DNA from 4 places in the Guptibacillus hwajinpoensis genome. Region 4 is predicted to be linked to each of the others. Evidence: riboswitches for the same ligand, from Rfam matches in the RefSeq annotation. Region 4 holds a riboswitch; each other region holds the start of a gene.
The links. A riboswitch is a leader RNA that binds a small molecule or an ion and turns the genes downstream of it on or off. The one in region 4 is predicted to bind S-adenosylmethionine.

Region 1 (8,011 bases), 1.9 Mb from region 4:
ATTTGCTTCTGCATTTGCCTTTTCTTCTTCCATCTTTTTATAATGCTCTTCAGCAATTTTATCGACTTCTTTTTTCAGCTCTTCTACCATAGTTTCTTCCGGAACCTTCCGAATAATTTCGCCATGGCGGAACAATAGTCCTTCTCCACGTGCACCAGCAATCCCTATATCTGCTTCCCGTGCTTCACCAGGTCCGTTTACTGCACAGCCTAGAACAGCAACCTTAATTGGGGCTTTAATGGTAGAAATGTATTCTTCCACTTCATTAGCGATTGAAATAAGATCAATTTCAATTCGTCCACATGTTGGACAGGAAATTAATGTCGCTGCATTTGCTGCAAGACCGAATGATTTAAGAAGCTCTCGTGCAACCTTAACTTCTTCAACTGGATCAGCACTAAGTGATATACGTGCAGTATTCCCGATCCCTTTAGAGAGAATTACTCCAAGACCTGCGGCACTCTTAACAGTACCAGCAAAAAGAGTACCTGATTCAGTAATACCAAGGTGAAGCGGGTAGTCGAAAGAACGCGCCGCAAGTTCATATGCTTCTGTAGCGAGGTTAACATCGGAAGCCTTCATTGATACGATAATATCGTAGAAATCAAGGTCTTCAAGAATCTTGATGTGGTGCAGTGCACTCTCGAGCATCCCTTCAGCAGTTGGATAACCGTACTTTTCAAGGATTTTTCTTTCAAGTGAACCGGCATTTACACCAATTCGAATCGGGATGCCTTTTTCCTTAGCAGCTTTTACAACAGCTTCAACTTTCTCGCGACGGCCAATGTTACCAGGGTTAATTCTGATTTTATCAGCGCCGCCTTCAATTGCTTTTAAAGCTAGCTTATAATTGAAGTGAATATCAACAACGAGTGGAATGTTAATCCGTTTCTTAATTTCTGGAATAGCATCTGCTGCTCGATCATCTGGACATGCTACGCGTACGATCTGACATCCTGCTTCTTCCAGACGATTAATTTCAGCTACAGTAGCTTCCACATCGTGTGTCTTTGTTGTTGTCATACTTTGAATAATAACTTCGTTGTTACCGCCTATTGTTAATGGACCTACTTTAACCGGTCTCGTTTTACTACGGTGAGTAATTTCATTCATGCGAAAATCGCTCCTTTTACATGTAGGATTGCATGCCTCATGATTTAGATCGCTTTGTATATGTTCCCGAACGAGGGAATTGAACTCTTCTTTAATACTATCCCATTGTAGCAACATTGGAAGGCTATTGACAAGAAATAATCACTGTGAGGACGTATCGGTATAGGTAGGGATTTTATATTGTTGCCCAATTTGAATTTGAGTAGGTGGGATTTTGTTTAATGTTTCGAAATCATGCACGATTGTATCTATTGAGACAGGGATCGTTCCATTTTCTTTTTCGACTAATGAGAGTACTGTATCCCCGGCCTTAGTATTATGTATCACATAAGGTGTCTTAGCATTTTCTTCAGGTGGTGCCTCGATATCGTTAGAAACGTCATAAGTGGCAAGAGTACCGGTCGTTAAATCGTAGTAAGTCGTATGAAGGACAAGCAGAAAAAGTGCTACAGTTAGTAGCTTGCGCATATCATTCACCGCTCTTCCTTGAATCATATTTTAATTCTACTGTATGCTTGTCCATCTAGAATATGACACAAACCTCCTGTGCCTCCTGTGAAATTATCTTTTCTTTCCAGTGCGTGTCGAGTAAAATAGCAAAGAGATGGAGAGGCAACGAAAGTTTCTCTATCAGGACGACTTAAAGAGAAAAAAGGAGATCAAACTATGTTTAAAAAAGTTATGCCGTTTTTCTTGTCTATGTTGTTGGTGGTGTCTATCCTGCCAATTGTTGCATATGCAGATGCTGCTGTAGGTGATGTCATCGTCACTCTAGGTGAGGATTTGACAGAAGATCAGAAGCAAAAACTGTTAGAGGAAATGGAAGCTCCAAAAGATGTAATGACAGTACCTGTAACCAATGAAGAAGAACATCAATATCTTGGAGATTATATAAGTAAAGCATTAATCGGAACACGCGCTTTATCGTCTTCTTCTATTACAATTGCAAAGAAAGATGCTGGTTTAAGCGTAGAAACAAATAACATTAATTGGGTAACTGATGATATGTATGCCAATGCTTTGATTACAGCAGGTGTGAAGGATGCAGATATCTATGTAACGGCTCCTACTGAAGTTTCAGGAACAGCTGCCCTTACAGGATTGATTAAAGCGTATGAGCTAAGCTCGGATGAAGTGATTCCTGAAGAACAAAAGCAGGTAGCAAATGAGGAGCTTGTAACAACTGCGAAATTAAGTGATAGTATCGGTGCTGATAAAGCAACAGAATTAATGACAAAGATTAAAGATGATATCGCCACTAATCCCCCTGAAACGGAAGAAGATCTTAGGGAACGAATCAAACAAATTGCAAGTGACTCTGGCATTGAATTAACCGGGGAGGAGCTTGATGGACTAGTGGCATTATTTAATCGAATGAAGAATCTTGACATCGATTGGGATCAAATGAAAGGTCAGTTAGAGAACGCAAGGGAAAACCTTGATGAATTCTTGAATAAAGAAGAAACACAATCATTTATTCAAAAAATTATTGATTTCTTTATCGCGCTTATTGATGGTATAAAAGGGGTATTTAAATCGTAAAGTGACATTGAACTGAAACTTTTCCTGCTTGTAATCGTATAAGGAGAGAAGGAAAAAGGAGGGAGCGAAGATGGAAATTCTATCGTTGCCAGCTATAGGTTTTCTAGTCGTACTGCTTAGCGTACTTTTTTTGTTTGGTGAATTGCTTGTTCGTGTAAAAGGGATTTTTGGTGTCATTGGGATTCTCATGTTAACGTTCTACTTTAGTTTCCATCTCACGTCATTACCTTCCATGCTATGGATGGGGCTTGTTTTTGCGGTTGGTCTCGCTTTAGTCATTCTCGATGGAAAGCTATTGAATGATGGAACTTTTGGGTTAATCGGTTTATTAATGATGGTCACGGCTGTCGCGATTCCCTCTCCATCTTTTCTATACGGTCTGCTTGTTTCGAGTGGCTTTTTGATGGGTACGGCTGCTTCTTTTCTATTTCTACGTGTTTTTCCAGCGCGTTCAATGTGGACTAAAATGACGTTGAAGGACCGATTGAGCAGTGATATGGGGTATAATTCTATGAATGAGGGGTACAAAGAATTAATTGGTAAAACCGCTACGACGATTACTCCATTCAGACCGAGCGGTACAATTCAATTGAATGAGAATAAATATAGTGCTATCTCAGCAGGAAGCTGGATCGATTCAAATGTCCAGGTTGTAATTACATCTGTTGATGGAACACGCATTGTAATCGAAGAACAAAAAGAGAAAAGTAAAAGACATCCAGTCTAATGGATATAGGCCTCGGGTCATGGATCCGAGGCTTAAATTATTAACTTTTTCTAATCCGTTTATCCCGATCTCTAAACTAGGGTTGACATATTGTTAGATAATAGTTAAGATTTAGAAAATAACTTATCAAGAGAGACCGAGGGACTGGCCCGATGACGTCCAGCAACCTGCCACCAGGCAAGGTGCTACTTCCAGCAAAATGGAGTCCATTTTGGAAGATAAGGTGAATCAAGGTAACCTGATCTGTCTTTCCAATTTGGGAAGGCTTTTTTAGTTATTAAGCCTCTCCTACTCATCAAATGTAATTAAGGGGGGTTTCTAAATGAAAAATGAGAAACAGAATTTTAAAGATGTTGCCGAGCGAATTGAGAAGATGCTCAGTACACTTAAGTATGGATCCATTACTCTGGTTGTACAGGATGGAAAAGTCATACAGCTTGAGAGACAGGAGAAGGAACGGATTTACTAAAAGCGCTGACTAGAAAAACTAGAGGCGGTTCTAACGATACTCGTTAGAATCGTCTTTTTATATGTTTCAAAAGGAGGTTTTGGTATGGAATGGTTATATGAAAATTGGTCAGGGGAAATTCCTTTTTTTGACAGTAACTCAAAAACTAAAGGAGCACTTGAGGTCCTTGATTGGGCTTATGCTACGTATCAAGACGATATTGTCTATGCCTGTAGTTTTGGGGTGGAAGGCGTTGTATTGATTGATTTAATTTCACAAGTAAATGAGAAGGCTGAAATCGTCTTCCTTGATACGGGTCTACATTTCGATGAGACATATGAACTCATTGAGCAGGTGAAAGCAAGATACCCAAATCTACGGATCAAATTAAAGAAACCAGAGCAATCAGTTGATGAACAAGCAAAGACATATGGTGAGGCACTGTGGGAGCGTAATCCTTCTCAGTGCTGTAATCTTAGAAAAATTATTCCTTTGAATGAAGAATTACAGGGAGTTAGCGCCTGGATTTCAGGCCTTAGAAGAGAGCAATCTCCCTTGAGACAATCGACTGAATTCTTGAATAAAGATTCTAAATTTGAAGCTATTAAAGTTTGTCCACTTATTCATTGGACCTGGAAAGAGATCTGGCGTTACGTGTATGAGAATGATTTACCTTATAACCAATTACATGATCAAGGGTACCCGAGCATTGGATGTGAGGTTTGTACAGCTAAAGTGCTAGAAGGAAGTGACTCCAGGTCGGGACGATGGGCAAATCAGGAGAAAACGGAATGTGGATTGCACCTTGATTCTGCTTCAAATAGGTGACGCTCATGAGCATTCTTGTTATTATCGTTGCTATGTTTTTTGCCATGAATATCGGGGCAAGCGGGGCGGCTGCTTCCATGGGGGTAGCTTATGGAGCAGGTGCTATTAAACGGAGAACGACAGCCTTATCTATATGTGCGATAGGAATTCTTGCAGGGGCAGCCTTTGGTGGAGGAGACGTTATTAAAACGATAGGGAGCGGGATTATTCCTTCTTCGATTCTAAGTGTTAAAGTAATCCTTATTATCTTTATAGCGGCGACAACAGCGCTGTTTTTAGCGAATATGATGGGCATTCCGTTATCTACAAGTGAAGTCACAGTAGGTGCAGTTGTCGGTGTTGGGATTGCCTATCGCGCACTTTATTTCTCAAACATCATTGTTATTATGCTACTCTGGCTGGTAATACCGGTTGTCGCCTTTGTAATGGCGCTCCTCGCTGGAAAGCTCGTATTAATTCTTAAAAGGCGGAGAAAAGTGACTCCAGGCTGGCAACGTGTATTGGGGGTACTACTTATTGTAGCAGGATTTCTGGAGGCTTTCTCTGCAGGAATGAACAACGTTGCAAACGCAGTAGGACCTCTTGTAGGAGCGGGGCTACTCTCACTATCAACTGGAGCATTGTTAGGCGGAGCGTTTGTTGCGCTTGGAGCGCTTGTTTTCGGCAGCAGGGTTATTGAAACAAATGGTTATCGGATAACCAGCTTCTCACTTGGGGAGGGTTTTGCCGTGTCGAGTACAAGTGCTGGTCTTGTAATCGGTGCATCGCTCTTTGGTATTCCAGTTCCGCTCACACAGATTACAACTTCATCTATTATTGGAATCGGAACTGCAAAAGATGGGTTTCAACTCTGGCAAAAAGATGTCATTACACGAATGTTGAAAGTCTGGGTAGTTTCACCAGTTTTTTCATTAGTGATTTCGTATAGCATGATTAAATTATTTCTAGAAAGTGACTTATACACATTAATTGCAATTGGCAGTGTTATTCTTGCAACGATTGGGTCGGGCAGTCTAATAAAAACGATTCGAACGCAGAAACAAGCGGTTCAGGATGAAGGAAGCATGTAACGTTTACTAAACAATTGGAGGGATTTATATGACAACAATTAATCCACATGGTGGTAATTTGATTAACCTTTATAAACCAGATGCAGAAGTAGCCGGAATTAGAAATGAAATAGAGCTCGATAAGACAGCATTAAGTGACCTCGAGCTGATTGGGACTGGTGCTTATAGTCCACTACAGGGTTTTTTAAATGAAAATGATTATGAGTCTGTTGTTCATGATCTTAAGCTCGAAAATGGATTGCCATGGAGTATTCCAATCACATTGCCGGTGAATAGCGGTGTAGCCGATGATCTTACAATCGGAGAAAAAGTAAAGCTAACGAATAATGGTCTTGTTTATGGAACTATTCAAGTTGAGTCAATCTATTCACCTGATAAGAAAGTAGAAGCCCGTCATGTCTATTTGACAGAAGACGAGGCGCATCCGGGAGTGAAAAAAGTCTATGAAAGACCCGATGTTTATATTGGGGGGGCGATTGAGCTACTTAGAAGAAGTGACAAAGGTCAATTCAATAAATACCATTTCGATCCTTCAGAAACCAGGGAGTACTTTCAGAAACAGGGGTGGAAAACGGTAGTAGGTTTTCAAACACGAAATCCAGTTCACCGCGCACATGAATATATTCAAAAAACCGCTCTTGAAACGGTTGATGGGCTCTTTCTAAATCCGCTTGTAGGTGAAACAAAATCAGATGATATCCCTGCAGAAATTCGAATGGAAAGTTATGAAGTACTACTTGAAAAATACTATCCAGCTGATCGTGTTCATCTAGGGGTATTTCCAGCCGCTATGCGCTATGCCGGACCAAGAGAAGCGATCTTCCATGCGATTGTTCGGAAGAATTTCGGTTGCACTCACTTCATAGTAGGAAGAGATCATGCTGGTGTAGGCGATTACTACGGAACTTACGATGCACAGAAGATCTTTAATCGATTTACGAAGGAAGAGTTAGGAATTACTCCGCTATTCTTTGAACACAGTTTCTATTGTGAGAAATGTGGCAGCATGGCTTCGGCAAAAACGTGCCCACATGGGAAAGAACATCACGTTATTCTTTCAGGTACAAAGGTTCGTGCTCTCCTTAGAAATGGTGAGCAGCCACCAGAAACATTTAGCCGTCCTGAAGTGGTAGAAGTATTGATTAGAGGTATGAGCGAAAATACAGTAAAGGCATAGGAGGCATATCAATGAGTGCGAATCAAAATCTAACATGGCACGATACGGTTGTAACAAAAGAATTACGCAGGGAACAGAACAAACATCAGAGTGCTGTGCTCTTCTTTACAGGGTTATCAGGTTCTGGTAAATCAACAATCGCAAACGCTGTTTCACTTAAGCTACATGAATTAGGTGTTCAAAGTTATGTGCTTGACGGAGACAATATCCGACAAGGGCTTAATAAAGGTCTAGGTTTTAATGAGGAAGACCGAAAAGAGAATATAAGACGTATTGGTGAGGTGTCTAAGTTGTTCGTTGATAGCGGACAATTTGCAATAACAGCCTTTATTTCTCCATTTCGAAGTGATCGCCAAATGGTGCGTGAATTACTAGGAGAAGACGAATTTATCGAAGTATATGTGAAATGCCCAATAAATGAATGTGAGCAAAGAGACCCTAAAGGACTATATAAAAAAGCAAGAAGTGGTGAGATTCCGAACTTTACAGGGGTCTCCTCACCTTATGAAGAACCATTACATCCTGAAATAGTCATTGATTCTTATCATGATACACCTGATGTATGTGCAGAGAAATTAGTGGATTATTTAGTTGAGAAAGAGCTGATTTCAAAAAAAAGCTAACCATAGGGTGATTGATATAATGATTAGAGGAGGATATAGGATGGGGAAAGTTTATTTAGTTGGGGCAGGACCAGGGGATATTGATCTGATTACTGTAAAGGGGTTAAAATGTATCGAGAAGGCGGATGTCATTTTGTATGACCGCTTAATTAATAAAGATCTTTTGGACTATGCGAAAGAGGATGTAGAATTAATTTATTGCGGAAAATTACCAAACTATCACACCCTCAAACAGGAAACGATTAATCGCTTTCTAGTAAAGCATGCGTTAAAAGGAAAAGTCGTCACAAGGTTGAAGGGTGGCGACCCCTTTGTTTATGGTAGGGGCGGTGAAGAGGCAGAGGCCCTTGCTAATCATGGAATTCCCTTTGAAATTGTACCTGGCATTACTTCAGGAATAGCTGCTTCAGCATATGCTGGTATCCCGGTTACGCACAGGGAGCTAAGCTCAACATTCGCATTTGTTACCGGGCATCGTAAAGA
Region 2 (8,011 bases), 1.7 Mb from region 4:
GTGATGGAAATTATTGTTGAAATGGATGTTGCTTGTACGTTAAGAGATGGTACAACCTTGTATGCCAATGTGTATCGGCCATCTTCGGTGGAGAAGTACCCTGTATTGTTGACAAGGCTGCCTTACAATAAGAATCTTCCGGATTTTCCCCATCGCTATATAGACCCGCTCCGATTAGCGCGCTCAGGGTATGTAATCATTATCCAAGATGTAAGGGGAAGGTTTGCTTCTGAAGGCGACTTTAAACCTTTTGTCCAAGAAGCGGAGGATGGTTATGATACCGTGGAGTGGGCTGCTGCTCTTCCTTATAGTAATGGACGTGTCGGGATGTTTGGATTGTCCTATTATGGATTCACCCAATTGTATGCAGCCGTTCTCCAGCCTCCGTCTTTAAAAGCTATTTTTCCTGTGATGACAGGCAGTAATTTGCAAGAGGGATTGGCTTATAGGGGAGGAGCTTTTGAATTAGGTTTAGTCGAAACTTGGATGCTGGATTCGATCGCGGCGGATTATTTAAATAGAATCAAGGAGAATCACCATCATTTAGAAACCATTCACCATGATTTGAATCATATTTTTGAATGGCATAAATATAAGCCAGTGAAGGAGTGGCCACCGCTCTGGAAGTATCCATCTATTGGGCATCTCTTTAACAAATTAGCAGATCCAGAGGATTCAATTCATATGGAGGCAGATATCACGAATGAATTAAAAAATATTGACGTTTCTTCCTATCATATTGCTGGGTGGTATGATTGTTTTTTAGGATCGACGTTAACGAATTATCAAGAAATGAAGAAGTCTGGTGAAGTAGATCAGAAATTAATGATCGGTCCCTGGGGCCATGGTGATTTTAATGCGGTCATCGGAGATCGTTTTTTTGGAAGCCACTGCTCAGGTTCATCGCTCGATCTTACCGGGCTCCATTTGAATTGGTTCGACAGGTGGCTTAAAGGACATTCACCTGAAACCAATGAAGACAAACCAGTTCATATTTTTGTGATGGGGATTAATGACTGGCGAGCGGAAGAAGAGTGGCCATTAAAAAGAGCACAATATGTCCCTTATTATCTTCAAAGACCCGGTTCTTTTTCAATTGAAAAAGGAAAATTATCAACAAAGAAATCAGAGAGTATAGGAACAGACTCTTTTATCTTTGATCCAGAACATCCTGTACCTACACAGGGGGGAGGAACATTGTTTTATCAAGGGATGAACATGGGGCCGAAAGATCAAAGGGGGGTATCTGACCGAGATGATGTTCTCGTCTACACTACCGAACCTTTAAGTAATCCACTTGAAGTGACGGGTCCGATCAAGGTAGAATTGATCGTATCCTCAGATGTGACACATACTGATTTTACAGCCACTCTTGTCGATGTACTTCCAGATGGAACATCTTACAATTTAGCTGATGGAATGGCTAGATTGGAAGGATTAAGGAATGAACCGACTCGGATTGTGATTGATTTGTGGGCGACGAGTAATGTGTTCTTAGAAGGTCACACGATTGGATTGCACATTACATCAAGTAATTTCCCACGGTATGATGTGAATCCAAATACAGGGAAGTCAACGTTCGATTCCTGGGAGACGAAAAAAGCTCATCAAAAAGTTTATTATGGACCTATTCATGAATCGTGCGTGTATTTACCGATAATACCGAATAGGGTTATTTAAATTGTATTAAAAAGTACCGGTAAATAAGTGAACATAAAGAAAAACGCTGGTATTACGGGGACGGTTCGAGACCAGTGAAAAAGTAGTCACTTTCCAAAAATAAGCTTTTAAAGGGGACTAAAATGTCTCGCCGTATAGCAAACGAGGCTTAGAAGCGATTCTAGAGGCTCGTTTTTCTTTTATCATTTTTCGTTGTAAAAAAGTTGGACTTTTTCACCAGTCTCGGACGGTTCTCGTGTTTCTTTTTGTTTTTTGGAACAAGACTAGAGCGATTGGTACTCAGGTTGAGCTTTTGAATGGTGAATCACTAGAACCTTCAAAAGGTCCAGTTCATGGATCTCTTTTATCTAAATCTATATTTCTCCATGAAAAACCCCCTGAATGGTATAATGGTACGATCAAATACCCACCATTAGGGGGCTTTCTTGTGCTTCGACTAGAGCCAAAGCAATCAAATTTTTACTCCGTAATAGAATAAAGGGGGGCGGCCTCTTGATTCTAACTAGTAAAGAAAAAAGCGGGAATCTGGAGTGGCATGGGATTAAATACTGGTTAAATGATTAAAAAACCAATGGGTGATGAATCGCGAGAACCGTCCCGATGATTCTAGATGATTCTAGATCGCCTCAATAATTAAGCGAAGGACTGGAGTACATGAATATTAAAGTAAACAACAAGATAATCAAAGAAATGTGCGGTACCCTTTCCTTCAAAAGAGGGGAAGCTTATTATCATTCAAATAAAGTGGTATTTAACCAATTTCGCTCTGATTTCTGTGAAGCTACGGTTCATGGTACGGAAGATTTCCATGTAACAATTATAAAAGAAGTGACAGGGGACTTTCAGAGGGAATGCAGTTGTCCTTCGTTAGCCAACTTTCAAAAGGATTGTCAGCATATCGCAGCCGTTCTATTAGCGATTAATGATTTTCAACAAAAAGGAACTTCCCCACTTAATAGACAAGGCCAACAAGCCACTGATGGAGAACTAACGGAAGGTTTCATGACACTTTTCAATGACAAATCTACGCCAACTAGTGGCCATCAACGTTATTTCGAGAAAAGAGAAGTTCTTGGAGCCTCATTTACCTGTAAAGTAATTTCAGTGGGGAATGGTCAGTACTTACTTGGAATGGAAATAGAACTTAATAGCACTAAATTACATAGCATTCGAAATTTTCTTATAGACGTAAGACAAGGAAAACCGAGTGAACTATCTCCTACATTCACGTATGATCCGGGCATTCACTGCTTTTCAATTGAAGCAGATGCGCTTATTCATCATCTTATTCGGGTCGTTTATGATGAAGTGGCTTTTCTAGAATCAATACCTGACGCTTTCAACTATAAAGGAACGAATCAAACCTTAATTATCCCCCCAACCGCGTGGAAGCGGCTTGTCCCTTTGCTCACCAATGCCTCATTAGCTAAGCTTGAATATGACGGAAACCGTTTTGAGCGCTTACGAATTGTGGATGGTACACCTCCTATCCAGTTTCTATTCGACGAAATAAGTAAGGATCACTTTCAATTAACAGTTAAAGGCTTTGAGAGTATGCTCGTTTTGAATTTATATCGTTCTGTTCTGAGTGACGGAAAAGTCTTTCAGTTGGATGGACAGGACTGTGAACGATTATCCGAACTAAAGCAAATGCTTCCATCTCCTGGTACGAATCATATTCCAATTCCACATAAACATATCAATCATTTTCTCGAAAAAATCGTACCGGATCTGAAGAAGATTGGAAATGTTCAACTATCGCAAAGGTTAAATCAGAGATTCTTCAAAACGCTGCTCGTTGCCAAACTATACCTGGATCGTTTGAAAAATCGTCTGCTTGCTGGACTTGAGTTTCACTATGAAGAAGTCGTGATCCAACCGCTTGAAAGCAGGGAGGTCCCCACAGGACCGATGATCATTAGGGATATTGAAAAGGAAGAGAAAATCCTCAAGCTCATGGACGAAAGTGGGTTTTCAAAGACAGATGGCGGTTATCATATGCAAAATGAAGCACTTGAGTATGAATTTCTGTATCATGTTGTTCCGAAGCTACAGAAAATGGTTCAACTATATGCCACTACGGCTGTTCGGAATCGACTTGTGAGAAAGGAAACTCATCCTGCTATCAGGGTCAAGCATAAGAAAAGGGAACGCACAAATTGGTTGGAATTCAAATTTGAAATGGATGGTATTTCTGACAATCAAATTCAAGAGGTTTTAGCTGCATTGGAAGAGAAAAGGAAATATTTTCGTCTTCGAAATGGGTCTCTCTTATCTCTTGAGACGAAAGAGATGGAAGAAATTCATCGTTTCTTGACGACCGTCCCGGCACAGGATGAAGATTTGGAGGCGAGTTTAAATATACCGGTTACCAAAAGCCTTCATCTTCTTGATTCTATTGATACGAGTGAGCTTTTTACGGTAGAGGATTCTTTTCGACAGTTCTTAGATCAACTCCTTCATCCGGGAAAATTGGATTTTGAGGTGCCAGAGAAGTTAGATCACATCCTGCGTGACTATCAAAAACGCGGATACAAATGGATGAAAACACTAGCTAGCTATGGATTCAGTGGCGTTCTAGCTGATGATATGGGACTTGGTAAAACACTGCAAAGCATCACTTATATTGTATCCGAGCTATCAATCATTCGAGAACGTAAGCTCCCTGTTATCATCGTTTGCCCGTCATCTCTCACCTATAATTGGCTGCATGAAATAAGGAAATTTGCTCCTGATATCCGAGCGGTTGTCATAGACGGAAATCAATCGAATCGAGAAAAGATACAAAAGAATAGCGCAGAAATGGACGTCGTCATCACATCCTATCCGCTACTTCGGAGAGACATTAAATGGTATGAGAATCAATCGTTTCACACGGTGTTTTTTGATGAGGCTCAGGCGTTCAAGAATCCAACGACACAGACTGCTAGAACGGTTAAAAGGATCGAGGCAAATCACCGTTTCGGACTGACAGGGACACCCGTGGAAAATTCAATTGAAGAGCTCTGGTCAATCTATCATGTCATTTTTCCACAGCTATTCCAGGGGTTGAAAGATTATAGCTATCTTACAAGGAAAACCATTGCTCGAAGGGTTCGACCCTTTTTACTTCGTAGAATGAAAGAAGATGTACTTGCGGAGTTACCTAAAAAAATGGAGTCCCTTGAGTTAACCGAGCTTTTACCTGAACAAAAGAAGCTCTATGCAGCCTATTTAGCAAAGCTACGAACGGATACACTGAAGCACCTCGACAGGGATACCATTCGAAAAAATCGGATAAAAATATTAGCAGGTTTGACGCGGTTGCGACAAATTTGTTGTCACCCTGCTCTATTTGTAGAAGGATACAAGGGAAGCTCAGCAAAATATGAGCAGCTGCTTCAAATCATTGAGGAATCAAGACTGTCTGGTAGAAGAGTTTTGATCTTCTCCCAATTTACTAAAATGCTTAAGCACATAGGTAGAGAGCTGACAGTCCGAGGTCAAACCTATTTCTATCTAGATGGAGAAACGCCTGCCGAGGAGCGAGTACAAACCTGTAATCGATTTAACGAGGGTGAGCGTGATCTGTTTCTTATTTCCTTAAAAGCAGGGGGGACTGGCCTTAACTTAACAGGTGCAGATACGGTGATCTTATATGATCTCTGGTGGAATCCTGCAGTCGAAGAGCAAGCAGCAGATCGAACGCACCGCATTGGTCAAGAGAAGGTTGTAAAGGTAATTAAGTTAGTAGCTCAAGGCACAATTGAAGAGAAGATGAATGAGCTTCAAGAGAAAAAGAGAGAGCTCATTGCAGACATTATTGATTCAGAAGAAAAAGCTTCAGCAACATTAACGGAAGAGGATATTCGTGAGATATTAATGGAATGACAGAAGGTGTATTTTTTCATAATCGAAACATACAATGCGGACCGTAGAAAAACAAATATTCTTATTCTCTTGAATTTTTACATTACTCCTGTATACTAATTATTTAACAAAACAATTTAATAGATAACTTTCTTATCAAGAAAGGTGGAGGGACTGGCCCGTTGAAACCTTAGCAGCAGACTTTTAAAGTACTGTGCTAATTCCAGAAGCATTGGCTTGAAGATAAGAAGAGAAATTTGTTATACAAAAATAACCCTCTTCTTATTAGAAGGGGGTTTTGTTTTTGTAAACCAAATCTAAATATTCATGCAGAAAATAACAATAAAGTTTAAAGAAAGAAGGAATTTAGATTGACGAAATCAGTAGAACAAAGAGTATCAAAAGCTCCATTTAAAGGAGACCATGTAGGGAGTTTTTTACGGCCGGAACGTTTGAAGCAGGCACGCTTACAGAAGGCAAAGGGTGAAATTACGGACCAGGAATTGCGGGAAATCGAAGACGAAGAAATTGTTAAATTAGTGGAAAAGCAAAAAGCAGTCGGGCTTAAAGCAGTAACGGACGGTGACTTCCGACGTAGTTGGTGGCATTTTGACTTCCTTGAAGGTTTGGATGGTGTGGAAGGTTTTGAAACCGAAAAAGGTCTCCAATTCGATGGTGTTGTGACAAAAGCGCATGGTATTAAAGTAACCGATAAAGTTGGATTCAGCGATCATTACATGATTGAGCATTTTAAATTCCTTAAAAGTATTGCAGGGGATGCGGTTGCGAAATTCACAATTCCAAGCCCTAATATGCTTTTCTTTAGAGGAGAGATCGATAAGGGGCTTTACGATAGTGACGAAGCATTTATAGACGACTTGATTGTTGCTTACCAGGGGGTCATTCAGGCGCTATACAATGAAGGATGCCGTTACCTGCAAATTGATGATACATCATGGGCTACTTTCTTTTCCGAGGAAGGAAGAGCATCAATTGAAGCGAAAGGAAAGAACCCCGAAAAGGTTGCAAAGTTGTGTGCCCGGGCGATCAACAAATCAATAGCCAATAGACCTGACGATATGCTCGTAACCATGCATATTTGCCGTGGGAACTTTAAGTCGACCTTTATGACGAGTGGCAGTTATGAAGAAATTTCCGAAACCATCTTCGGTGGTTTGAATGTCGATGGGCTTTTCCTTGAGTTTGATGATGAGCGTTCTGGTGGTTTTGAACCGCTCCGCCATGTCTACCGCTCGGACCTATCAATTGTTTTAGGTTTGATCACTTCGAAATTTGGTGAATTAGAGGACCCGGAAAAAGTGAAAGCACGAATTGCAGAAGCTTCAAGATATGTGCCGTTAGATCAGCTTTGTTTAAGTCCGCAATGCGGTTTTGCTTCCACAGAAGAAGGTAACTTACTGACTGAAGACCAACAATGGGAAAAAGTATGTCATGTATTGGATATTGCCAAAGAAGTTTGGAAGTAATTTATTCACATTAACATGTATATAACGTCTAGAAAATAGACACATAATCATTGAAATCAGGGGGCAATCCTCCTGATTTTTTAGTGTTTGGTAAAACGGATAATCATGCTCCATCCGAAGGCTTTTTTAATGGCCACATTTCATTAGATAGAAGCAATCTGAAATAGTTTCATCTATATTATTGCGAAAATTCTAACTTTTATTTATAATTTGTCTAATCCATTTTAAGGTAGTTTTATTTAAAAATAGTACTATTATACGTACTAAATACATTCTAAATTACACTTTAATGATAATAAATAATTATTATAGTATTCTTTGTGGAAAAACAAATTAAATTAAAAGGTGGTGAATGAGTTGATTCTTGATGAATTAGATAAGAATTTAATTGTTTGTTTATCCCATGATGGTCGCATGTCCTTCAAAGATATTGCTGAGGAATTAGATGTTACTGAAAAGACGATTAGATTAAGGTACAAGAAACTTGTAGATAGTGGTGTTCTGAAGGTGGTTGCGATGGATGGATCCAAATCATCCTCAGCATAATGGGGAATTCACCTATTACTCTTTCTTGTATGGTGGGTTTAAAGGTGATGAAGCTCATAAGGTTGAACACGTAAAGGCCCTGGATGAATACACGGTAGAGATAAAATTAACAGAGCCTACCGCGCCATTTATTAGCTATTTAGCTATTCCAATGTTCGGGATTGCTAGTCCAGAGGCGATTCAGAAGAATGAAGACTATTATGTAGATGGAATCCCGCATCTCGATCAGCTCATTTTTAGAGTCATTCCTGATAACTCATCGCGGCCATGTGTGAAGTTAGCGGACAAATCACTGATCTCACATCCGTTAATTAGCCAACATTTAATAAAGTTAGCCAATGAAAGAAACATCCCTTATCAAGAAGAGGTTTTTATGGGAATTGGAACAGATGCAGGTGCGATTCATCTAACCGGGGAGGGGGTAACAACGGGAGCACTTTCTATTCCAT
Region 3 (8,011 bases), 1.7 Mb from region 4:
TTCAAATTTATCAGGAAATTGATCTGTAATCGCGCTTGAGAATCCTTTAGCAACCATATGCATGTGGGCAATTGCTTCACGTTCATGCTCGTAAGCCTTTTCGTAGTCACCTGCAACATAGCTATCAAAAGCACCAATTAACTGATTGATGTGAGCCTGTAATCCTTCTGAAAGATTTTCTGCTTCTAGACGTTCACCCGTTGCGTTCTCAAGGAACATGGAGAAATCACTCTTGTAACCTTCTAAATTCTCAAGTGCTTTTTGCTTTGCATCTTCGTCTTCATTACCAGTTGCTTTCACGTAATCCACGAAGAAGCCAATGTGGTTACTCCAGATTTCATTAAATTCAGCTCCGGCTTCCTCGCCGTAAACTGAAGTGATTGCTGCTGTTAAATCTTCCGTGTTCGCACTTAATGCTCCTGCAGAAGCTTCAAAGTCAGCAGAACCTTCAGCACCTTTTCTCATTGTTTCAACTGCAAGATAAGCATGCTCACTTAGTAGTTGACCAAGATCAGCTCGAAGGTCAGCAGCTGGCGTTTCCACTGTAGGTTTGTCCATGTGGTTTTCCCCATTATGAGCAAATGCGCCTGATGTAGGAATTAGTAGTGAAAAGCTAATCGGTACAATTAGAAGTCCTTTTTTCCAGTCAATTACTTTCTTCTTCATATTCTTTTCCGTTCTCATTTTCAAATCCACTCCCCTTAATTTTTTTTACACTTAGCTAACGGAGAGAAGATTAGTTTGGATCATTCTTTTTTAGATTTTCTTTTCTACAGCCAAAAACAACCATGAAAACCGTTGCTACTATGGCTTTCATGGCTACGACTTTTCTTTATAAAAAGTTTTATCATTTTGCCTTTTCTTTAGAGAATAGGATCCTATCATCAATAGTGCAACAAAGAAACTTAATAACACAATTCCCAAGAAGCTGTTCATCGCATGCTGATATAGCCATGCCATCAACAATGAAGGCGGCAGGATTCCAACCCCCGTTGTCCATGTAAATTGCCAGAACGATATTTTAGTTAATCCTGCTCCATAATTAAGGAGATTAAAGGAAAAAACAGGGATTAATCGCATATAGAACAATCCTCTTACCCCTTTTTGTTGGAACCACTCATCAAAGCGAGCAATTCTCTGAGCGGAAATCATCTTAACAGCAAACGTTCTTCCAAGGAATTTAGAAAGATAAAAAGAGAGATAAGCTCCAAGCATTGCCCCGATCCATGTATATAACGTCCCTAACCACAATCCATAGAGAGTGACATTGGCAAATAAGATAATTTCTGAAGGAATAAAAACAACACTATGTAAAATCATTAAGGAAATAGAAATCATTATCCCGTAGAACCCTAGTTTACGAATGCTTTCTGTCAGGCCTCAACAGTGCGTTCGTTAAGGAGGGTCTTAGCCACCTCTCTTGCATCCGGGAGGAAGAACACTAGTAAACTGATCGTTATTAGAACGAATAATGAAATAACGTTTTTCTTCAGACTAATCAGCTTCTTCCTTTTCTTAATGACCGTTATATGTTTCATCTGGTATTCAGTCGAATTCCTTCTTCTCCCATTCATCCTCAGGTAAGTCTAAATCTTCCCCTGAGAACCTTTCCTCAACAAACGGGTCTGCATGATTGTGAAAACCGTTCTGTTCCCAGAAACCAGGTTTATCTTCCTTAATAAATTCAATCCCCCTGATCCATTTAATACTTTTCCAGAAATAAAGGTGAGGAACAATAAGTCTTAATGGCCACCCATGCTTTTCAGTTAATTTCTTTCCATCTATTGAATGGGCAAGAATCACATCATCTCCCATAACATCTGAAATGTGAATATTTGTTGTGTAGTCGTGGTCACCATGAAGCATTATGTGTTCACTCTTTGGAACAATGCCCAGTTCTCTTATCAGATCTTTGAATAATACTCCTTCAAAGGTATTATCGAACCGAGACCACCTTGTTACACAGTGGATATCACATGTGATCTGTTTCTGCGGTAGAGCTAATATTTTCTCATAAGTAAGTCTAGAGGATTTTTCTACTTCACCAAAAATAGCCAAATCCCATGAAGATAAATCATACTGAGGGACCTCGCCTTCATGTAGAATAGGAAATCTTTCGGTAAGCACCTGACCCGGGGGCAAACGATCACCATACTTTTCACTTGCATCTGGAACCTTCATTTTACGAATACGATCAGCTTTTTTCACGAGAAACACACCTCTCCAGTAACTTAATGATACAAAAAAACTCTCCCCTGGGTGAGGAAGAGTCTTTTGATAGATGACAGGCTCCTCCTTATCTTTCAGAGCATCACTCTGCTGGAATTAGCACCTTTAATAAGGTTGCCGGGAGTCATCGGGCCAGTCCCTCTGCCACTCTTGATAAGGATTAAATATTTAGAATTGTTTATAATTCTAACGGTAAGCGATGCGATTTGCAATATCCATTTTCATTTGCCCTAGATTAAGCCCGAGTCTTTTCTCATTCGAATGAAGGTATATTCTCCTCCATTAGTCCGCTGGATAAACGAATGAGTAATGGCAAAACCCGCTTTTAGATACACGTTAATTGCCCTCTGGTTAAATTCTGCTACAGCCATTTCTAGCGTTGTAGGGCGGTATAACTCATGTGCTTTTTGCAAGCCGGCGTGAAGAAAGTCGTATCCTTTCCCAATCCCAACTTGTTGTGGACTTAAACCAAGTCCGATTTCCACCGTGCCTTTGGAACCTTCTATAAATGTAAAAAAACCGATAAGGATGTTAGCCTCATATACACCCCAATAGTTTTTGTTATTAGCTGCGTTCTCTCGAAATTCCTGAAGATCTTCATCATCCGCTTCCATATCGTAAAATGAGTAGATGCCATCATATTTCCATGAAATTATTCTCTCTACCTCTTCCTCATCCAATAAAGCAAATCGGTAATCCACTATTCTCCCTCTTTTCTTGTCATATTATTAGTTAAGTATGATAATCGTCCGAATTCATTTAGACAGGAAAAGCCCCATGCCGGGAAATGCATGGGGCTCACACTTTATATTTTAAGGGGGGCAGGAACCGGGGAAGTTCCTGCAAATGTAGTGTAGCAAGTTCCCTAGGTAAAATGATTGATTATGAGTTCCTTTTCACATTCTTTTAATAAATGAAAAGAAACACCCTAAAGACGTGCTTGATTTCTTAATAAAGAGACTAATAGAGTTTATTTATAAACCATGATCGTTTGTAATTCCTTAAAACCGATGTCTTTATAAATATACTTGGCAAAGTTTGAGGAGTAGACATTCAAACGAATCTCGTCATAACCCTGCTCCTTAAAATTCTGAATACTAGCCTCAACCAGCTTCTTAGAATAGCGCTTGCCGCGAAATTTAGGAAATACGAACACATCATATATAAAACCATGCTTATTTTCTGTAAAATAATCGGTATTTTCTCCAAGTAACACCCACCCGGCAATCTCATTCCCATCTCGATAAACAAGGTGATAGCCTCCTCGCTCAAGAATAGATGAAACAATCTCAAGTGCTTTCTCTTCCCGAATGATACCAGGATTCGTTGTTCCTTCATTAACAGACTGGATCGAATTCGATAAGATATACTCTCTCTCTTCCAAACTAGCTCGCTCAATCACCGTGGTCCCCTCCATCTTACTTAATAGTTTCTTACTTTAGGTAGTTTCTTGATCCCCCCTACTTTCTCCTTCTTCATACAGACAATGGGTTGATTTACTATTATGAAGAGACTACCCTCTTCTAAAACTGCAAAAAGCACGACCGATTCAGTTCTTTATTGTCGCGTAAACACATGTATCCCTAGTTTCATCACCATCTATAGATAGCTTTTCATTTCGTAGAATCCCTTCGAGATCATAATCTACTCGTTCCGCAATTTTTCTACTCCGCACATTCTTCACATCACATCGGATTTCTACCCTTCTGGCTTCAAGCTCATTAAATGCAAATTCAGTAATTCCTCTAACTGCTTCAGTCATATATCCTTTACCAGAAAATCTGGAATCTATCCAGTAACCGATTTCAAATTTTCGTACAGCCCAATCAATTCGATGAAGTCCAGAAGAACCGATTAATTCTCCTGTTTCTTTATGAAACAATAATAATCTTAGATCCTCTCTTTTTAAGAAAGCAGCATGAGATTCTCTTATATTGGCCTCCACGTCTTCAATGGTCTGCTCTGTCCGTGCAAAAGACATCCATTCCTTAAGTTCAGTTAAGGACGACTTGATTGATTCATAAACAATTTTTCCGTCATCCGGTCTGGGCAGGCGAATATGTAAACGTTCTGTTATAAATTCGTTTGGGAAATCAATTAGAATTGGTTTCATAGCAAAGGTCCTCCAATTGCAAAGATGTCAGAATTATACCATTAATGCGACTTCTGTCAAACTCATAACCATTTCAATCAAAACCTGCACTGGATACACCCCGTAGCTAATGATTATCCCTCACCATTTACAAATGACTTCAGATGGCTAAAACAAGGTCTATCTGTATCATAAACCCTTGGCGCTTCTTTAAATAGCTTTTCGAAATGATATCTCTCATTTATACTAAAACAATATCAATTATAAAGGAGAAGATTGTATGGACTTTTCACTGCTCCTCTCGTTTCTAGGTGCTGCCGTTGTTCTGACCCTTATGCCTGGTCCTGACAATTTATTTGTTCTTGCTCAAAGTATATCTCAAAACAGGCAGGCTGGTATTGCGACTTCACTTGGGCTTTGCTCAGGTCTCCTAGTTCATATCACCGCTACAGCAGCAGGCATATCCGCCATTCTATACCAATCATCAATTGCTTTTGCCGTTGTTAAATATTTGGGTGCTGCCTATTTGCTTTATCTTGCCTATCAGGCTATTAAAGACAGGGAAACAACCGCTGCCATTCATAAACAGCGCTCACGCCCTTACGCTTCTCTTTATCGGAAAGGAATCATTATGAACATCCTGAATCCGAAGGTTTCTCTTTTCTTTCTTGCTCTACTTCCACAGTTCGTTAATCAAGAGGTGGGTTCTCCTGCGTTACAGATGGTTTTACTTGGACTAATTTTCATTATCCAGGCCCTTGTCATTTTTAGCATCATCAGTATTTTTGCGGGTAAAATCTCTAAGGTCGTGAACAAAAGCACCACTATTTCAAGAAAAATCAATCTCGTAAAAGGAGCACTTCTCGCTCTAATCGGTGTACAAATTGCATTCAGTGGTAAATAACATTACCTTGCACTGCCTAATTGAAATAAAAAGCAACACCCGCGTTTTATGCGAGTGCTGCTTTTAACTTTTATGATTTCATTATTGTGCAGTATAACCACCATCAATAAGTAATGCCTGTCCTGTAATGCTTTTTGCAGCATCACTTGCAATAAACATAGAATAATCAGCAATTTCCTTAACCTTAAGAAGACGTTTTTGCGGAACAAGTGGATAGATTACTTCTTCAAGAACCTTCTCAACTTCAACGCCACGGTCTTTAGCAAGATCCTCCATTTGACCTCTTACAAGCGGTGTATCGACATAACCAGGCGCCATTGCATTTACAGCAATCCCATGTCAGCACCCTCTAAAGCGGCTACCTTAGTAAGTCCAATCACACCATGCTTGGCACTATTTTACGCTGCTTTATCTGAGAATCCAATCACTCCATTAATAGAAGCCATGTTATTGATTCTTCCAAAACCCTGCTTTTTCATAATTGGGAACACATATTTTGTTGCAATAAACGGAGCTGTAAGCATAATATCCTGCATCATACGAAACTTTTCAGTAGGAAATTCTTCTAGAGCTGACACGTGTTGAAGTCCTGCATTGTTAATTAATACATCTAAACGGCCATACTCCTCTACTGTGCGATCAATGGCTGCTTTGATCTCATTTTCATTCGTCACATCCGCTTTTACACCAATGACTTCGTACCCTTTGTCTTTTAGCTTCTTTGCAGCTTCTTCTGTACCTTGTTCATTTATGTCAGACAATACAACATTTGCTCCATTTGCTGCAAATGTCTCTCCTATTTCAAACCCGATTCCTCTATCTGCACCTGTAATAAATACAGTCTTGTTGTTAATCATGTGAATCCTCCTATAACTCTACTATTTGACTACTCATTGCTTTTACACTACTCAAACTTCAACAAACTACTTTTTTACTGTTTTACGAATATGAAAATAGATCATATAAAAGGGCATGATCTTTTGAACATCATTTACAAACGCTTTCACTTCTCGTTTTATCATTTCTTATTAGGGGTACTGACAAAAGACAAATAAACAGGTAATGGAAGGAGTGAAATCTAATGTTAAAGACGATGAACCGTCTTACCATATGTTTTGTACTTGTTCTTCTATCGGGATGCTCTAATATTGCCCTTCTTGACCCAAAAGGCACTGCAGCTGAAGAACAATTAAGTCTCCTCTGGTTTAGCTTATTACTAATGAGCATCGTATTAATCGTTGTTTTCACATTATTTACCCGTTTTCTCATTAAATACCGTGAGCGCCCAGGGCAGGAATATGATTTTCCAGTTCAAATAGAAGGTGACAAAAAGGTTGAAATCACCTGGATCGTGCTTCCAATTGTGATTTTAGTCGTCCTTGCGGTACCAACGCTTGCTACTACATATCAGCTTGATGAAACACCTACAAATGATCAAAACCCCCTCATTGTGGAGGTAACTGCAGAGCAGTTTCAATGGACCTTTCACTACCCTGAGTACAATATTACTCTTCTAGACGAACTTAAACTTCCAGTCAATCGTCCTGTTATTTTTAAACTGCATTCAAAAGATGTGATTCATTCATTCTGGATCCCAAGACTTGGCGGAAAAAAAGACGCTCTTCCTCATCAGGAGAATACGCTTGTTCTGACAGCAATTGAACCTGGTACGTATGACGGGAAATGTGCGGAACTCTGTGGCGCAAACCACGCTTTAATGAGCTTCAATACAGATGTTGTGGAGAAAGATGAATTCTTAAACTGGGTAAAGTCTTCAGCTGAGAGAGAGGAGGATTAACAAATGAGCACGATTATTGATTACTTTATGTCATTACCATCAGATATTATCTTTGCTGATCTGTCTTTCACAATCATGGCGATTGCAGCAGTCTATTTATTAACGAAATATCATAAATGGAAGTGGCTCTGGGCTTGGATGACTTCAACTGACCATAAAAAAATCGGCGTTATGTATTTATTTGTATCGTTCCTATTTTTTATACGGCAGGAATCGAAGCACTTCTCATTCGCATGCAATTGGCTTTTCCAGCGAATGAATTCTGGGTATTTCAGGGGGATAGATTTAACCAACTTACGAGTACACACGGAACTGTGATGATCTTTCTAGTTGCAACCCCTCTCCTCATTGGACTGATGAATGTGATTGTTCCCCTACAAATCGGCGCAAGGGACGTCGCCTTTCCGTTTCTCAATTCATTAAGCCTCTGGCTATTTATTTCTGGAGGAATTCTCATTAATGCGAGTTTTGTAGCTGGTGGCTCCCCTAACGCCGGATGGACCACCTATGCTCCCCTCGCTTTAAAGGAATTCACTCCAGGGCCAGGTAACAGCTATTACCCTATTGGCCTCCAGGTTGCAGGTCTCGGTACGATAATGGGGGGCATTAATTTCATCGTTACCATAATCAAAATGCGGACCCCTGGTATGCGTTTTATGAGAATGCCACTTTCAACCTGGTCAATGTTTATCACTTCTATTTTGATTGTATATGCTTTTTCAGCGCTTGCCGTTGCCCTATTGCTATTGACGGTTGAGCGTTTATTTGGAACGGTTATCCTGTCAGGCTCTGAGGGAAATCCATTAATCTGGCAGCACCTTTTCTGGATATTTGGTCACCCGGAGGTATACATTATCGCACTTCCTGCTTTTGGTATTTTCTCAGACGTCATCAGCACCTTTTCTAAACGAAAGCTATTATATTAATCGGTTTCCTTGGATTTATGGTATGGGTTCATCACATGTTTACTGTTGGACTCGGAGCAAAC
Region 4 (8,011 bases):
ACATTTTTAAAAGGGTATATGCATATCCTGTAGAAATATCCAATTAGTGCTATTTTAAAAAGCAGATTATGGGGGATTTCTATGGAAAAGGGAAGCAAGTTAGCTACTACTTATTTAGACTTAATTTTTCACCATATTTCCGATCTCATTTTCTTCATTAAAGTGGTCGATGTGCATCATTATGAGATTGAAGCAGTTAATGAAGCCTATTTAGCAAACTATGGAACTTCAAAAGAATCGATATCGGGGAGGCGAATTGAAGATTTTCTAGGCGTTGATCAGGGAATGCAAGCGATTAGACGGTTTCAAGAGGTTATTATTCGAAAAGAAACCATCCATTTTGAAGAAGGGTATACCTTTCCTAAACAGGGTTACAGAGTCTTTGAAATCACCCTTGTTCCCATGATAGAAGGTAGTTCTGTATCAAGATTAATTGGAGCAGCCCGGGACATAACTGAGAAACGAATAAACGAGGAACATATGATTCATTCGGAAAAACTATCCGTTGTTGGTCAGCTTGCTGCCGGCATCGCGCATGAACTTAGAAATCCTCTTACCTCTTTGAAAGGATTTCTTAAGCTCATCCACGTTAAAAACACCGATCAAGATATCGAACGATACATTCAAGTGATGGATTCAGAATTCCATCGAATTGAACAAATCATCGATGAGTTTTTGATTCTTGCGAAACCTCAAAAAACAAATTTTAGCAGTCATGGAATTGATCACATTCTTGATGAGGTAATTGAACTTCTTAATGGCCAGGCGAATATGAAATCGATCGTCTTAAAGAAAGATTATCCTGCAACGCTACCAAATGTGTATTGTGAAAGTAATCAGATTAAACAGGTATTCATCAACTTAATAAAGAATGCTATGGAAGCGATTACTGAGGATGGAGAAATTACTGTTATAGCTGAAGAGGTAGAGGACATGTTGCGTATTAAAATCAAAGACAATGGAATAGGAATACCTCATGAAGAATTGAATAAGCTGGGCTCTCCTTTTTATACGACAAAGGAAAGCGGAACAGGCCTAGGGCTGTCTATTTGTAAACAAATCATCGATCGACATCAAGGTGAGTTTTGCATCAAGAGTAAGGAAGGCGAAGGTACAGAAGTGACGATTACATTACCTAAAGCCGTTTAAGATATCCCCCTTAGAAGGGGGAATCTTCCTAAATGCTAGTTGTTTTCTGGCCATTGAGCCATCCGTTAACTGAAAGGATTACATCCTCTGGATTTTGCCAGTGCAGAACATGGCCGGCCTGTGGAACTGCTTGAATGCGGCAATCACCTTTTAAATTCATTCTAAGGAGATCCGTTGCATTAAGTCTGATTCGCTCTTCTTCTTCTGGAAGCGTTGCTCGTAGTAGATACACTGGAGCATGGATTTCACTCAGGATATCACGGAATGGTTCTGTATAGAGCGCTTTCATTATAGCTCTCACCGTTCCTTCATCCGACCTCATCTTTACCCGATTTCCATCCTGAATCATATCAGCATGAACCATGCATTTAATACCCTCGCTCCACCTTCCAATTTCACCTTTCTTTTTTTCCTCGTATTCTTCTATTCGATTAAACTGATTTTCAGTTACCCAATTCGTCACTCTCTCAAGATGTGTTTGAAGTGTTGTTGAACCGTCAGAAGGCTGAACATATCCACCATCTATCATCACAATACCTTTTACTTTGTGATGATAGTGATTTGTATAATGAAGGGCCAATGCCGCTCCCCACGAATGACCAATTAATAGAAACGGCCTATTACTAATAGAAGAAACTACCTTATCAAGCCAGGCAGACAAAATAGTAAACCCATAGTCTTCTTCTTTAGCAAAAGGGGCGGTCTGCCCATGACCTGGTAAATCAAAGGCAATGATATGATAATTCTTCTCTAATTCCTCAGCCATTTCGATAAACCCCAGAGCATTATTGGTTAAACCATGCAGACAGATAATCAGTTGCCTATCAGGTGCTCCCCACTTCACCCCATGTATCCACTGGCCATCCAATTCAAAATTAAATTCCCTCATTGTCATCCTTCCTTTCTATTGATCCTACTAATTTACTAATTCGACTGGCAGGATTCATTCCCTTTTTCTAGAAAAGAAAGCATATAAAGTGAAACTTCCATTAGAGGGGATTTTCACTGCCCGTTAAGGGTGGGATAGAAGAGTCCACATTCATCAGGAGGGGTAAGATGGAAATAAGAATTGCCAATCTAAACGATGCCGCTGCAATTGCTGAGGTTCATGTGAATAGCTGGAAAACGACGTACCAGAGCCTGGTGTCTGAGGTTTTTTTGAATAATCTTGATGTGCAAGTACGCGAAGCACGCTGGCGAAAAAGTATGGAAGAAGGGAACAAGATCTTCGTTGCCGTTAATGAGCAAAACCGTATTGTCGGATTTGCGAATGGAGGAGAGAACAGAAGTAAGAAATATCATTATGATGGAGAGCTGTATGCCATTTATATATTAGAAGAAGCGCAGGGAATGGGTGCTGGCAAACACTTGATTTGCCACGTTGCTGAACAGCTCAAGAAAGACGGTTTTCACTCGATGGTTGTATGGGTATTAAATGGTAATCCTGCCTCACAATTCTATCAACATTTTAATCCTATCCGCGTCGCCGAAGAAGAAACTATGATTGGTGGTAAAGTACTCCGTGAGACCGCATTCGGTTGGGAGGATTTAACCTCGCTCTTAACCTACTGCTAAATGTAAGAGAAAAAGCCGCGAATGATCGCGGCTCTAACTTATTGCACACTTTCTTTTTCTTCATAAGGATGGGCAACCCAGCCTGATGGATCGATGAAAAGGCGAACAGCGACAACCTGGCGATCATCCATTAAAGTAAAGAAATGTGGGGTATCAACAGGAACGGAAATCACATCCCCTGGGTCGAGCTCCACATCAAAATAGCCTGTTTCGCCATGACCTTTGATCACAAAAATACCATGCCCTGCTGTAATCGCTCGCACTTCATCTTCCGTATGAACATGTACTTGTTCAAATTTCTTCAAGAGGTTCTCGATGTCAGGAGTTTGTTCAGAAAGTGCCACTACGTCCCAACTACCGTATCCATTACGCTCAGCAAGTGATCGAATCTCGGGATCAAAAACGGCAAGGATTTCATCTTTTTGCTCATCTGTCACGTGACAATTCCCTTTTAACTCTTCAGGTAATTTCGCTACAACCCAGTGTTCATACAATACCCCTTCTTCTTTTAAAAAAGCACTTACCTTCTCATTTCCCTCAATCACTTCATTTGTATTTCTCACTTTAATAACCGCCATTATTTATTCCTCCTTGAAGTAGATTAATTTACAACTGTCTGGAAACTTTTCAATTTCAGCTGATAACGAAATAGAAATTCAAACGCTTCAAGATACTTTTTAGCTTCAAAACCAGTTTTTGCCCAAACCGTAATGCCATGATTTCTCATTAAAACAGCTTTTGTTTTATGCGTTATTACATTCTTAACATCTTCAGCAAGCACTGAAAGATCAGCGGAATTTTCTATAATAGGGATCCTGATCTCAGCATCCTGCTCCCAGAGCCCAAACGCTTTAATTAGTTCATGGCCCTGAAAACTAACTTCGCCTTCTCTTGCATAAAGCTCTGAAATCACATTGTTGTCTACTGTGTGCACATGAAGACAGCAGCCTGCATCTGTTTGTTTGTAAATTTCCTTATGAATAAGCGTTTCGGCTGACGGCTTGAGATGGGTTTTCTCTACTGGTTTCCCGTCTCCTTCGACAAGAAGAAAGTCCTCCGCTGTGCGCTTTCGCTTGTCTTTTCCACTTGCTGTAACAAGAAATTGAAGCGGATCATCATTCACCTTGATCGATAGGTTCCCGCTCGTTCCTGGAAACCAATCTCTTTCTGCCAAATCGTCTTTAATATCAGCTAGTTCTTCCCAGCGTTCCTGCAACATGGCTCCCCGCCCTTTCTTCTTTCACATGCTGAATAATATCGAAAAACGTTTCAAATGGGACAGCAGGAATAGAAAGTTCTGCACACTTCTCGTACAAATAATCTCTCGCATACACTCTGTCAGCTAACTTGGATGCTTCTAAATCCGTAATAGAATCACCAATAACAATCCGTTCAAACTCATCACCAAAACGGTTCAATATACTAGGCTTACAGCAACCGCAGTCATTCTGACAGTCATCTTCACAGCGGTTCGGCCAGGTAATCGTAATGGTCTCGCTTGAAAAATCACTACCGTTACAAAAGATGTGACCCTCTGGAATATCAAACGGGGCGAGAAGTGGATAGACAAAAAAGTCAATCCCACCACTTACGATGTATAAATCAATCCCCTCCTGTTTCGTGTACGCAACAAATTCTTCAAATCCAGGTCTGATTTCTGTCGTCTTTAACAAGTAATTAAGTAGCTCATCATGCAGGGTTGAGGGGATTAAGCTAAACATCGCCCCTACTCCTTCTCTGATCGAGAGCGTTTGATCAAGGACTTGATCCTTGATCTGTTCCCATTCATCTGGTGCAAACTTCTTCATCAGTGAAATGATGTTATCGCCGTTCGTGACCGTGCCATCAAAATCACAAAAAATCACTTGCTTTTTCATCGTACCGCCTCCGCCATTCCCCATTTCGTAAGAGCTGCCTTTAACTCTTCGCTCTCTTCTGCAGCATCTTCAAGAGACTTATCAGATAAAACGGCGTGAACTGCATCTCGAAATGCCTTTCCACCTGCCCATGCTCCACCAGGATGACCATGAATGCCACCACCGGCATTGATAACGCTGTTTATTCCAAAATCTTTTATTAGCAATGGTACTAAACCCGGATGAATGCCTGCTGATGGGACCGGGAAGGTTTCTCGCAATGATGATGTTTCAGTTAGAGCTGTCGCCGTAGCGAGCGCTTCTTTTCGTTCGAGAGCAACACTTCCGTAAGGCGATGGAAATAATGAAAAATCTGCACCTGCTATTCTAAGTAATTTACCAAGTAACAATGAATAACTGAGTCCATATGAACTGGAGCCTGCAATTGCTCCGGAAAAGGAAGGGTGGGCCATTATTGGCACGGTTATTCCAGGATCTTCAGCAAGTGACTCCAGCGAGTCTAATCCGTATGTAAAAACATTGAACAATAATGCATCAGCTCCAAGTTCAATGGCTCGCTTAGCCTTATCTTTCAGACCGAACGTTCTCCCAGTTAAATTAACGGCATAGCGTGTGCGCTTACCTGTCTCTTCTGCCGTTTCATCCAGAACCTTTTTCATGGCAGGGACGCGTTCTTCAAGTGGTGTTAAATCATTTTCAAATAAAATTTCATCATCCTTAACAAAATCTACTCCGCCAAGCGCCTGCTGCTTCATTTGTAGAACCAGCTCATCAAGCGGCTTTCCAATAACCCCTTTGAAGATGCTCATTAATAGGGGGCGATCCCTCACGCCAGTTAGCTTTCTAATGCCGCCAATTCCGTAGGATGGACCCGGAAAGTGTCTAAGAAGATCTTCTGAAAAAACCAGATCAATGAGCTTAATTTCACCATCTAGAGACAATTTTCCGAACACTGTTGTCAGTATGGCTGGAAGATCCGGACTAAAGTTAAGCGCAGGGTAAGAAATAACAATAATGCCATCTCCATCCTTCTCTCCGACTCGAACTACTTCTCCTTTATGCTTTATAAGCTGTTCTTTCTCAAGCTGAGGCAAATCGGTCCACGTTCCGATCGTCAGTCCCAGCGCTATCGATTCTGCACGCTGTGATAAATTCTTATCGCCTTTTACAAGATACGTGGCAATTACATTTCCCATGTTGGTCATCCCTTTCGCTCGATCAACCGTAATTGCTTGCTGATTTATTCGCATACAAAAAGGCCCCTTCCTGAGGAAGAGGCCTGAATCATTATGCTCCTCCTCTTATCTTCCAGCTTTTGCTGCCGAGAATTAGCACCGTGTTTTCAAGTAAACTTGAAAATCGGTTGCCGGGCTTCACAGGGCTCGTCCCTCCACCTCTCTGGATAAGAGTATTGCTATTAGATTAATTGATTCGAATTATGCCAGACTCACTAAAAACTGTCAATCCCTTTTTTGATTTTTCTGAATTCAAAAAAGTTCGAGCCTTTTTATTCGTTCCACGGCTTCCTTAAGCCTTTCTTCCGACGTAAGCAGTCCTACGCGTACATACCCTTCACCATATTCTCCAAAGCCATTTCCAGGTGCTACCACAATTTGCGCATGCTCAAGAAGATAATCGGCAAATTCTTCTGAAGTAAAAGAATCGGGTACTTTTAACCAGGAAAAAAAGGAGCCTGCAGGCGCTTTCACATTCCAGCCAATATCGTGCAATCCTTTAATCAGTACATTACGACGAGATTCATACGTGTCGCGCTGCTCTCTTACACAAGATTGAGAACCTAGTAACGCCTCTGCAGCTGCCTCTTGAACAGCACTAAACAAACTAACATAAAAGTGATCCTGTAATAGGTTAATGCTTTCAACAACAGATGGATTTCCGACTGCGAAGCCTACGCGCCATCCAGCCATATTGTATGTCTTCGAAAGCGTATAAATTTCAATGCCTACATCCTTCGCTCCTTCTGTTTCTAGAAAACTCACTGGCCTTTTTCCATCGAACCCAATAGCACCATAAGCGAAATCGTGTACAACACAAATGTCATGTCGGTTCGCGAATGCAACAGTTTCATCGAAAAAGGCATCTGTCGCCTGTGCGGCTGTCGGATTGTTTGGGTAATTCAAGAACATAAGTTTTGCTTTTTCAAGTGCTTCCTCAGGAATCCCTTCATAATCCGGTAGAAAATCATGCTGCTCTTGTAACGGCATCATGTGCATATCTGCTTCCGCCATCGCTACTCCCGACCAGTAATCAGGATAGCCTGGATCAGGAACCAATGCCAGATCACCTTTATTTAACAAACATTGGCTAACCTCAACAAGACCAGCTTTCCCCCCGAATAGTACAGCCACTTCTTTTTCAGGATCAAGATCGACCCCGAACTCACGCTTATAGAAATCAGCTGCAGCCTTTTTCAAAAAAGGCTGTCCACGAAAGGGTGGATATTTGTGATAAGCGGGCTTTTCAGCAGCTTTTTGTAGTGATTCGATAATATGCTGAGGAGTTGGCTGATCCGGGTTCCCCTGACCAAGGTTAATAATGTCATACCCCGCTTCAACATAATGATTTACCTTCCCGGCAAGCTTTGCAAAAAATTGTTCTGGTAGCCGCTTAAGTGCTTCTGATGGTTCAAAGTGTTTCAAAGTCAATCACATCCTGTTAAAATTTTCGTGAAATTCTAGTAAGTTATGTTATCTTGGATACACAATCATGTAAAGTAAATTTTCTAAAAGCTTGAGGAGGAAGATTCAATGAAAAAGCTTACCCTGTTGCAATTTGATATTGCTTTTGGTGATCCTGAAAAGAATTTCGAGAAGGTTGAACAGCTCGTTTCTGAAGCTGCGAGTCAACAGCCAGATATTATCGTGTTGCCTGAATTATGGTCTACTGGCTACGATTTATCAAGACTTGATGAAATTGGCGACGTTGACGCAACGAAATCAATTAAATTTCTTTCGAATCTCGCAAACAAACATTCCGTTAGTATTGTTGGTGGCTCTATCGCAAAACGTCATGAGAAAGAGGTTACCAATACGATGCTTGTCTTTGATCGAGATGGTCAGCTTGTGCACGAATATAGTAAAGCTCACCTTTTTAGACTGATGAACGAAGAAAAGTATCTTGTTTCAGGAAATACGAAAAGTCACTTCACACTTGAAAACCTTCCATGTGCTGGATTCATCTGTTATGATATTCGCTTTCCAGAGTGGCTTCACCTTCATGCCGTTGAAGGTGCGCAGGTTCTATTCGTTCCTGCAGAATGGCCAGAACAGCGAACAGACCACTGGCGCGCGCTGTTAATTAGCCGTGCCATTGAAAATCAGTGTTACGTTATCGCCTGTAATCGAGTTGGTTCAGATCCAGACAATGTATTTGGCGGTCATTCCCTCATC

Region 1: another riboswitch for S-adenosylmethionine. It lies ahead of ABFG93_RS18965 (YezD family protein); the one in region 4 lies ahead of ABFG93_RS07710 (2,3-diketo-5-methylthiopentyl-1-phosphate enolase).
Region 2: another riboswitch for S-adenosylmethionine. It lies ahead of ABFG93_RS16580 (5-methyltetrahydropteroyltriglutamate--homocysteine S-methyltransferase); the one in region 4 lies ahead of ABFG93_RS07710 (2,3-diketo-5-methylthiopentyl-1-phosphate enolase).
Region 3: another riboswitch for S-adenosylmethionine. It lies ahead of ABFG93_RS19970 (sulfite oxidase-like oxidoreductase); the one in region 4 lies ahead of ABFG93_RS07710 (2,3-diketo-5-methylthiopentyl-1-phosphate enolase).

Annotation. Positions count from the first base shown of each region.
Region 1 covers NZ_CP156674.1:3,676,623-3,684,633, forward strand. Annotated here, with positions in the region: gene ispG (flavodoxin-dependent (E)-4-hydroxy-3-methylbut-2-enyl-diphosphate synthase) at 1-1,113, opposite strand, end outside; gene ABFG93_RS18950 (hypothetical protein) at 1,255-1,608, opposite strand; gene ABFG93_RS18955 (DUF1002 domain-containing protein) at 1,780-2,655, shown strand; gene ABFG93_RS18960 (NfeD family protein) at 2,726-3,382, shown strand; SAM riboswitch class I at 3,503-3,607, shown strand; gene ABFG93_RS18965 (YezD family protein) at 3,705-3,851, shown strand; gene ABFG93_RS18970 (phosphoadenylyl-sulfate reductase) at 3,936-4,658, shown strand; gene ABFG93_RS18975 (inorganic phosphate transporter) at 4,664-5,728, shown strand; gene sat (sulfate adenylyltransferase) at 5,757-6,905, shown strand; gene cysC (adenylyl-sulfate kinase) at 6,917-7,528, shown strand; gene cobA (uroporphyrinogen-III C-methyltransferase) at 7,569-8,011, shown strand, end outside.
Region 2 covers NZ_CP156674.1:3,206,415-3,214,425, forward strand. Annotated here, with positions in the region: gene ABFG93_RS16570 (CocE/NonD family hydrolase) at 4-1,680, shown strand; gene ABFG93_RS16575 (SNF2 helicase associated domain-containing protein) at 2,335-5,550, shown strand; SAM riboswitch class I at 5,680-5,779, shown strand; gene ABFG93_RS16580 (5-methyltetrahydropteroyltriglutamate--homocysteine S-methyltransferase) at 5,901-7,016, shown strand; gene ABFG93_RS16585 (Lrp/AsnC family transcriptional regulator) at 7,374-7,562, shown strand; gene ABFG93_RS16590 (hypothetical protein) at 7,537-8,011, shown strand, end outside.
Region 3 covers NZ_CP156674.1:3,857,818-3,865,828, reverse strand. Annotated here, with positions in the region: gene ABFG93_RS19980 (hypothetical protein) at 1-690, opposite strand, end outside; gene ABFG93_RS19975 (TVP38/TMEM64 family protein) at 820-1,338, opposite strand; gene ABFG93_RS19970 (sulfite oxidase-like oxidoreductase) at 1,546-2,208, opposite strand; SAM riboswitch class I at 2,294-2,389, opposite strand; gene ABFG93_RS19965 (GNAT family N-acetyltransferase) at 2,460-2,930, opposite strand; gene ABFG93_RS19960 (GNAT family N-acetyltransferase) at 3,200-3,631, opposite strand; gene ABFG93_RS19955 (GNAT family N-acetyltransferase) at 3,779-4,342, opposite strand; gene ABFG93_RS19950 (LysE family translocator) at 4,602-5,225, shown strand; partial or broken gene ABFG93_RS19945 (3-hydroxybutyrate dehydrogenase) at 5,307-6,082, opposite strand; gene coxB (cytochrome c oxidase subunit II) at 6,307-7,023, shown strand; partial or broken gene ABFG93_RS19935 (cytochrome c oxidase subunit I) at 7,027-8,011, shown strand, end outside.
Region 4 covers NZ_CP156674.1:1,511,118-1,519,128, forward strand. Annotated here, with positions in the region: gene ABFG93_RS07680 (ATP-binding protein) at 82-1,149, shown strand; gene ABFG93_RS07685 (alpha/beta fold hydrolase) at 1,178-2,038, opposite strand; gene ABFG93_RS07690 (GNAT family N-acetyltransferase) at 2,206-2,724, shown strand; gene ABFG93_RS07695 (acireductone dioxygenase) at 2,763-3,302, opposite strand; gene ABFG93_RS07700 (methylthioribulose 1-phosphate dehydratase) at 3,326-3,943, opposite strand; gene ABFG93_RS07705 (2-hydroxy-3-keto-5-methylthiopentenyl-1-phosphate phosphatase) at 3,912-4,601, opposite strand; gene ABFG93_RS07710 (2,3-diketo-5-methylthiopentyl-1-phosphate enolase) at 4,598-5,797, opposite strand; SAM riboswitch class I at 5,900-6,010, opposite strand; gene ABFG93_RS07715 (pyridoxal phosphate-dependent aminotransferase) at 6,089-7,261, opposite strand; gene ABFG93_RS07720 (carbon-nitrogen family hydrolase) at 7,370-8,011, shown strand, end outside.